2 regions of the Lysinibacillus sp. CD3-6 genome follow, and region 1 is predicted to be linked to the other one. Evidence: riboswitches for the same ligand, from Rfam matches in the RefSeq annotation. Region 1 holds a riboswitch; the other holds the start of a gene.
What was found. A riboswitch is a leader RNA that binds a small molecule or an ion and turns the genes downstream of it on or off. The one in region 1 is predicted to bind cobalamin.

Region 1 (4,102 bases):
TGTGAACTTAAATGAATATTTTTCATGAAGCCTTTCATCCAATTCGAAAAATCCGCCATCACTTCGATAGTTGGAAAATAAGCTAACACATGAATCGGGCCCTGACAGTTACTATCATAAATTTCAATTTCCGAGCCTGGAATAAGCGTCGTTTCTTGAAAACGAAGTCCCCCTTCTGTTAGCTCTTCTAGTTCACCTCGTTGTATCATCATCGTCATCTCAGCAAGCACCTCTGGCGAATGACAGTCTATAATACCAATTATATCGAGCCCTTTTTTTGCACTTGCCATCTCTAAAATGCGCGATAATGTTAAAGTTTTACTTCCTGTAATCTTTACTGCCCGCCCACTCATCGTTCGACCAATGTGAATATGTAAATCCGTATAATAGTCGTGAAACATGTATACAGCTCCTTTTTTGTTTCATTATAAAATAAAAAAAACCTTACATTGCTGCAAGGCATTTTCATGATTTAAGATGGATGGTTTTGATGTGTGCCATTATCCGTCTCGTATGAACCTGAACCTTGGTTTGGCGTCGTCGCTGCATCATAAGCAATTAAAGTAACGCCAATTTTCTTTTCTAGCTCATTAATTTTTTCTAGCTGTGTGTCATCTAATTGTGCAAATTTAATCTCATCCATATTCGTCACGCATCCTTTCAAAAGTAACGTTCCCCGAATATCTCACAACTATACAAAAATTAAATTGCAAAAATCCTCTGAATTGTTTCGGTGACTGGCACTTATGTAGTTTTCGTGAATTGATCTGATACATAAGTTAAATAAGGTTTGCCTGTCAGTGGGTGTGTTTGAATATCGGCGTAAACGCCAAAAACATCACGCAATAGTTTAGGCGTTAATACTTCCTCTGGTGTGCCGTAATGAACAATACTTCCTTGTTGTAAAACATAAATCTGATCACAATACATAGCTGCCATATTTAAATCATGTAAAGCAGCGACAACAGTTAAATGAAGTGTTTGAATTAAGTCCATTAATTGTAATTGATGCTGAATATCTAAGTGATTTGTTGGCTCGTCTAATATAAGCACTTGCGCCTGTTGTGCTAATGCACGAGCGACCATTACTCTCTTTTTTTCCCCTCCAGAAAGGGAGCTAAAGCTGCGCGTCTCTAAATGGGTAATACCTGTTTGCGCCAATGCCTCTTTGACAATTTTATAGTCTTCCTTGTCGTCCATCTCAAAAAGCTTCTTATGTGGCGTTCTTCCCATGCTCACCAAATCTCTCACTTTAAAATCAAATAACACAGGTGTTTCTTGACTCACAACGGCTAATCTTTTTGCAATCACTCTACTTGATTGCTTAAAAATATCTTCCTCATTTAATAAAACTGTTCCACTTTCAGGCTTTAATAAACGATACATATTTTTTAATAGTGTGGACTTTCCACTACCATTAGGACCAATTAAACCGACAAATTGCTTTTCTTTTATTTGAATGCTTACTTCATCTAATATGCGCTGATCATGAATGGAGAATGATACATGCTTCGCCTCTAATGTCATAGCCTTTAATCTCCTTCACCAAATGAATAATTGTTACGGCGTAGTAGCCAAATGAAAAACGGTCCGCCACAAAAGGCAGTAATGATTCCAATAGGCATTTCCTCTGGTGCGATTAATACTCGCGCAATCGCATCCGCCCACACTAAGAAAATCCCTCCTAATAATGCACTAATAGGGATCACGTATTTATAATTAGATCCTACAATTAAGCGCACAATATGTGGAATGATTAAGCCAACAAACCCAATGGAACCACTTACTGCAACAAGCACACCTGTTAGTAATGATACAAGTAGTATCAGTTGAATTCGAAATTGTTGAAGATTAACACCTAACGTGACTGCCGCTTCTTCTCCAAGTAATAATAAATTTAAATTTCGATAATGTAGCCAGAGCAAACTAAAGACGATGAAAAATATAATGGCCGGAATGAATACATTACTCCATTTTGCGCCTGCAAGACTTCCTAGCATCCAATACATAACGGCTTTTATACCGCCCTCTTCCTTGGACATCATTAACATAAAATTGGAAGTTGCAGACAATATAAATGATACCGCCATCCCCGCTAACAGCAAACGGAAAATAGAAATACGTCCCCCTACACGTGATAAGAAAAATACCAACACAATCGCTATAAAGGAACCTAAAAAGGCTGCTACTGAAAGTGCGTAGATACCTAAAAATGAAAAAGCACCTAAAATAATGACAGCCGTAGCTCCGACTGTCGCTCCTGAAGAAATACCTAAAATATAAGGATCCGCAATTGAATTACGGACAAGTGCTTGCACAGCCGCGCCAGCAATAGCTAAGCCTGCTCCAACAATGGCGGCAAGTATGACACGTGGGACACGTATTTGCCATATAATAATCTCCTGTGAGCGACTCCAATCAGGCTCTATCGTATTTGGGAAAATTGGAATTTTCGAGAAAATAACCTTCCAGACATGTAGCGGTGTAATTGACACAGATCCAATCATAATAGCAGCTGTCATAGAAGCTATCAGCACTAAAAGAAGGATCAATGAAAAGTACATAAATTTTTTGTTCATTTGTTTATTAACTCCTTATCAATCATGATAAATACGAAGCAATAAAAAAGGGTATTCTACGCAATAATGCATAGAAATACCCTAGGTTAAACAAAGTTGGAGAAGTATCCATCAATTGTCCGTAATTGCTTGCATCCTCGTGGGCATTACAGGTAAAACTAATTGGCAGGTCTCCTGGCTTCGATTCTACGTAACTATGATTGCCTTCCCATTCCTTAAAGCACAGTGGCTACTACATCATAGAACTCCTCGTTACAGTTGCGGGACAGCGTCGGACTTACACCGACTTCCCTTTTAAGTGGCACTCATTAACAAGTGTCACACCAATAGTATCTGAAATTTTAAAATTATGACGATTCTATCATACATAATTATGCTAGTCTATAGCTTCTTTCATCTAGGAATCAATCTTTCCTCTTTTCAACTTCATACATATAAATTTTCGTAGAAAACCTTATCCATAATTTCTGCACATTTACTTGTTACATTAAAAACAATAAATAGTAAGGAGGAAATTCATATGATATTCAAAAGAAATTTATTTCTCGGTTTCATGGCGGCAATCACTTTACTAATACTTTCGGCTTGCTCTGAGGATACAGTCGAGTCACAACCTGCTAATAGTGAAGTAATGGATCATGGCGAAGAGATGGATCATTCAAGCTCTGGTGATGTTCCTTCTACTTTAAAAACTGCTGAAAATCCTAAATTTCCAGTAGGCACTACTGCTGTTATTACGGAAGGACATATGTCTGGGATGGAAGGAGCAGAGGCAACGATTGTTGGGGCATATGATACAACAGCCTATATTGTTTCCTATGAACCGACTACTGGAGGAAAGAAAATAGAAAATCATAAATGGGTTATACATGAGGAATTAATAGATCCTGGTGATGCCCCGTTGGCTCCAGGCACAGAAGTTAAAACAACTGCATCGCATATGAAAGGCATGGAAAATGCCACTGTTCACATTGATGAAGCAGTCCAAACAACCGTTTATATGATTGATTACCCTTCAACAACTACAGGGGAAGAAATGAAAAATCATAAATGGGTTACAGAAGACGAACTAGCGTCCAAATAAAAAATCAACCTCTGACGGTTATTCCTTCAGAGGTTGTTGCTAATTATTTGTCTAATATTTTTTGTCAGCTAGCTTATGCCATTTATAGCCGATTCCCCATACTGTCAGTAAATAATCATCTACAGGAAAGCCACTTTTCCGTAGTTTATCCCGTAAATTACGCACATGTGAATCAATTGTTCGATCTTCAATTGTTACATTATATCCCCAGACAGTATTAATTAAATGTTCTCTTGAAAAAACTTTATTTTGATATTCAAGAAATAACGCTATCATGGCAAATTCTTTTGGCGTTAAAAGAATATCCTCTTGGTGAAAAGACAATTCAACGGATTCTTTATTTAATCGTAGCCCTTCAAAAACAACTACTGTTTCTTCTGTTTTTGTTCTTCTTAAAACTGCATGTATACGTGCTAATAACTCCTCCTCATCGAAAGGC
Region 2 (4,102 bases), 2.1 Mb from region 1:
ATTGCTTCAAAAGCATCAAATACAGTAAGAACAGCCTTTTCTTGAAGGTCCGATGTATATGCAGCAACACGGTTCATCCCAATATTCGTTTGAACTGTATCAAGTAATGTTAAGCCTGCAAATACTTTCTTATACGTATCTTGGTGTTCGAAGTTTTTCCACTGCTGAATATCCTTACTTACCGCAATTTCCTCTGGAAACCAAATTTGTTTCCATTGTTGGTCCCAAAATACTTGTGCGAGTTCACTCGTTGACTTATTCCAATTGACCGCTTCGTAAATTATATTTGACATGCGACACACTCCTCTAAGCTTTGCAAACGTTGACGGACATAATAAACTGATTTAATTCCCTTTACCCAAGCGTAAATGTAAATTTTTGCTAACTGTTCCGTTGTCCAGTTATCCGTGACATACAGCGTCATCGAAATCCCTTGGTCTACGTGTTTTTGAGATGCTGCGTATAAATCGATTAAATCATATGGATTCACATCATATGCTTCCACATATAAATGACTGTTGTCATTTGTTAAATGTGGCATTGGATAAATTGTTCGACTATCCGCATAATCACGCACCTCTACACGCTCCGTACTTGGTGCAATTGAAGCTGTACAGCTACGAATATATGAAATACTACCAGTTGGTGCAATAGCTAGACGATAAGAATGGAATAAACCATATTCCATAACATCCTGCTTTAATGTTTCCCACATTTTCGATGTCACGATTGGAATATTTCCTAATGCTTTTAATACAACTGGTGAAAGCTCTTCTTCAATTTTATTAACATATTGATCAAAATAAACGCCTGACGCATAATCACTATCCTCAAAACGGTAGAACGTTTCGCCTCGTTCCTTAGCAATCTCCATCGATGATTTAAGTGAATAATAGTTCATCGCTTCCATAAAGCTATCCATAAAAGCAATTGAATCTTTAGAGCCATACATAATCCCTTCTGTAACAAGATGACCATGCAGATTCATGCATCCAAGCCCTACAGAATGCATTAACTTATTGGCTTTAGCTACAGGCGGTACATTCGTGATGTTCGTCATTTGCGACACATTCGTTAAAAGATGCATTGCTGTATCTACTAATGTACCAAAATCACTTACTTTACTTGCGGCATGTATATCAATTGAGCCTAAGTTACACGATACATCTAGTCCGTATTCATTTGATTCATTTTGGTCAGTAATGATACTTGTTTCTTGTACTTGTAAAATTTCTGTACATAGGTTCGACATTTTTACACGACCTATATTTTTGAGTGGATGTACATCGTTGACATTATCATCAAAGATTTCGAAAGGATAGCCTGATTCAAATTGCGCTTTTTTCACTTCTGTATATAATCTGCGCGCATTCAAGCGTTTAATCTTACGGATATTAGGATTATCTAGTAGCTCATAATACATCTCTGTAATGGAAATTTCAGACATTCGTTTCCCATATTCTTTATAAATATCATATGGACTGAACAACACAATATCTTTATCACGTTTCATCAGTTCAAAGAAAATACTTGGAATAATAATACCTGTTGATAGCGTTGCAAGTCGGATTTTATCATCAGCATTTGGCTTTTTCGATGAAATAAAATTCTCAATATCAGCATGGAAAATATTTAGGTAGACAACGCCAGAGCCGTTACGTTGTCCAAGCTGATTGGAATAGCTGAAGGAATTTTCTAAAAGTTTAGCAACTGGAATCACACCACTTGCACGATTTAAAATTTCTTTAATTGGATCTCCTAATGGACGTAAATCTGTTAAGTTTACCCCTACTCCACCGCCAAGGCGTGATAGCTCTAAACAATAACCAATATTTTCAGCAATACTATTCATAGAATCATCCATTGAAAGTTTAAAGCAGCTTACTAATTCGCCACGCGCTTTTTTTCCACTATTTAATGCGGTTGGAGTTGCTGGTTGATACGCCTCCATCATTGCTTCAACGGAACGTTCTGCTAAAACCGTGTTCCCTTGTGCTAAATATAAAGCGATGATAACAATACGATCCTCATATTTTTCTAAAATTTCTTCCCCGTCACGACTTTTCATTGCGTAACTATCGTAAAATTTACTTGCACTCATAAAAGATGGGAAGCGGAAATTGTAATCGTATGCTTTTTTGTATAAGTGTTTAATAAAATCTATCTCATACATGTCGATAAACTCTTTCTCGTAATAACCTTCATCGACTAAATAGCGTATTTTCTCCTCAATATCAATAAAATAACGTAGACGCACATTTACATATTCTAAAAAATAACGGCGTGTTGCTTCACGGTCCTTTTCAAGCTCTAATTGACCCGTCGTGCTATAGCGATTAAGCACCTCATTATTAAGCTTTAAGTATGTTTTCATCCCTTCACCCTCGTTTCATAAAACGTTTGTATTACTTCATAATCAGCCTGATATCCACGTAAATCTAATTTACGCACTAGCGGGACCTGGTAGGTTTCTGCAATTTTTTCGCCAGCTCCACCAAACACATGGTGCCCAAAATTACTATTACCACTTACAGCTACTCCCTTGCAATATTCCTTGTTTTGCTCTAAAAAGCGAGCTACTTTTGCAGGAATATCACCTAAGCCGTCCGTGTATGTAATTAATAGAAAGGGCTCAGTCAGCAACAATCCATCATAAATTTCAATAGATTCCCCATCTAATTTCGTCACAATACTTCGCACATTACCTGTACGACTAGCATAAACGATCATATTGCAATCATCTCAATTTGAGAAACAATTTCTTTAACATCTCCTATAAATGTGTCATTTACTTCAAGAACAGGCACACTTAAAAAACCTGCGTCCATAATTTTTTGTTTTGCTTGCTCATCGTGATCAATATTCACAATTTCTGCTTCAAGTCCTGCACGTTGTAATTCCGATTTGACCCAAAGACATTTTGGGCATATAGTTTTCGTATAAAGTTTCATTTTAAATTCCCTCTTTTCATAATATAAAAAGGCTATCTCTTGGGAGAGACAGCCTAAGTTAGAAACGTAAAAAAACAAAAAAATCGTCACGTCCCCATTTCTTATTCCCCGAAGAAAGGTTGAATTGTTTTATTATAGGCAGGTCTCCTGGCTTTGCTTCATTCTCTGATATCCTTCCCATACGAATGCACAGTGGATTAAATCATCGTCAGCTTAACAGTTGCGGGGACAGCGTCGGATATACCGAACTTCCCTATTAAACTACATATAGTAGTACCTATATAAAACTAACACAATATATTGTTGTTGAACACAATTAAGTGTACCATCCTTCAAGTAAAAAGTAAATCAAGAAAAGCGAATTCTTTATAGTGTAACTTTTCACTATTTTCTTTAGGAACAACAAACGGTTAATAAATGAAAAATGACTAGCTAGGTTAGTATAATTAATAATATCGTCAATAGTTCTAAAGAATGATAGACGGTTTTCCATGAAAAGCTTTATCAAATGTTAAGCAATTATTATTCTACCTACTGAAGCCTAAATTAAACTGCGTATTATATTTAATATGTACTTATATAATTTTATAGCTGTTATCATATTTTAGCCACTATCGTAAGCCCTATAACTTCTATTCAATTTTTCATTATACACACAAAAAAATATTAAAATAGATTTGCCGTTTGTTAGATATCATTTATGCTAGTTCAGATTAGAATGAAGTGTTTTTATTCGTGGCTATTCTGTTCGCTATATTGATATAAAACAAATAACCATCTGACATCAATGGAATATCGACATCAGATGGCAATATAGACTTTACAATAGTTAATCGTAATTTATTAACCTGTTCAGTTATTGTGCGGGAATAAATGATTCGACAATGGCAGCTAAAGCTTGAATGGTATCATAGCTATCACCTGGAAACTCCGATTGTGCAAATTCAACTTGCAGTTCCTCACACAATCGATGACATTCATTTCCAACTTCAAAATACGACTCAATATCCGCTGAAAGTGAAAGAAGCTCACATGTGACGATACCTTGAGCACCCTCGCCTTGCAATGAATTAATTTTATCTTTTACATTTGGACCTAGCCAGTCACCTTTCCCATGACCACTTCGATATGTAACATGCCAGTTCGCAATT

Region 2: linked by a shared signal. The riboswitch ahead of FH508_RS07430 (glutaredoxin family protein) and the one ahead of FH508_RS21335 (FecCD family ABC transporter permease) in region 1 are both predicted to bind cobalamin.

What each region holds. Positions count from the first base shown of each region.
Region 1 is NZ_CP085880.1:4,304,371-4,308,472, forward strand. Features, by position in the region: gene FH508_RS21320 (endonuclease Q family protein) at 1-401, opposite strand, end outside; gene FH508_RS21325 (hypothetical protein) at 473-643, opposite strand; gene FH508_RS21330 (heme ABC transporter ATP-binding protein) at 745-1,527, opposite strand; gene FH508_RS21335 (FecCD family ABC transporter permease) at 1,533-2,579, opposite strand; cobalamin riboswitch at 2,726-2,922, opposite strand; gene FH508_RS21340 (YdhK family protein) at 3,100-3,663, shown strand; gene FH508_RS21345 (response regulator transcription factor) at 3,715-4,102, opposite strand, start outside.
Region 2 is NZ_CP085880.1:1,569,131-1,573,232, reverse strand. Features, by position in the region: gene nrdF (class 1b ribonucleoside-diphosphate reductase subunit beta) at 1-293, opposite strand, end outside; gene nrdE (class 1b ribonucleoside-diphosphate reductase subunit alpha) at 281-2,374, opposite strand; gene nrdI (class Ib ribonucleoside-diphosphate reductase assembly flavoprotein NrdI) at 2,371-2,730, opposite strand; gene FH508_RS07430 (glutaredoxin family protein) at 2,727-2,951, opposite strand; cobalamin riboswitch at 3,071-3,247, opposite strand; gene FH508_RS07425 (ferrochelatase) at 3,808-4,102, opposite strand, start outside.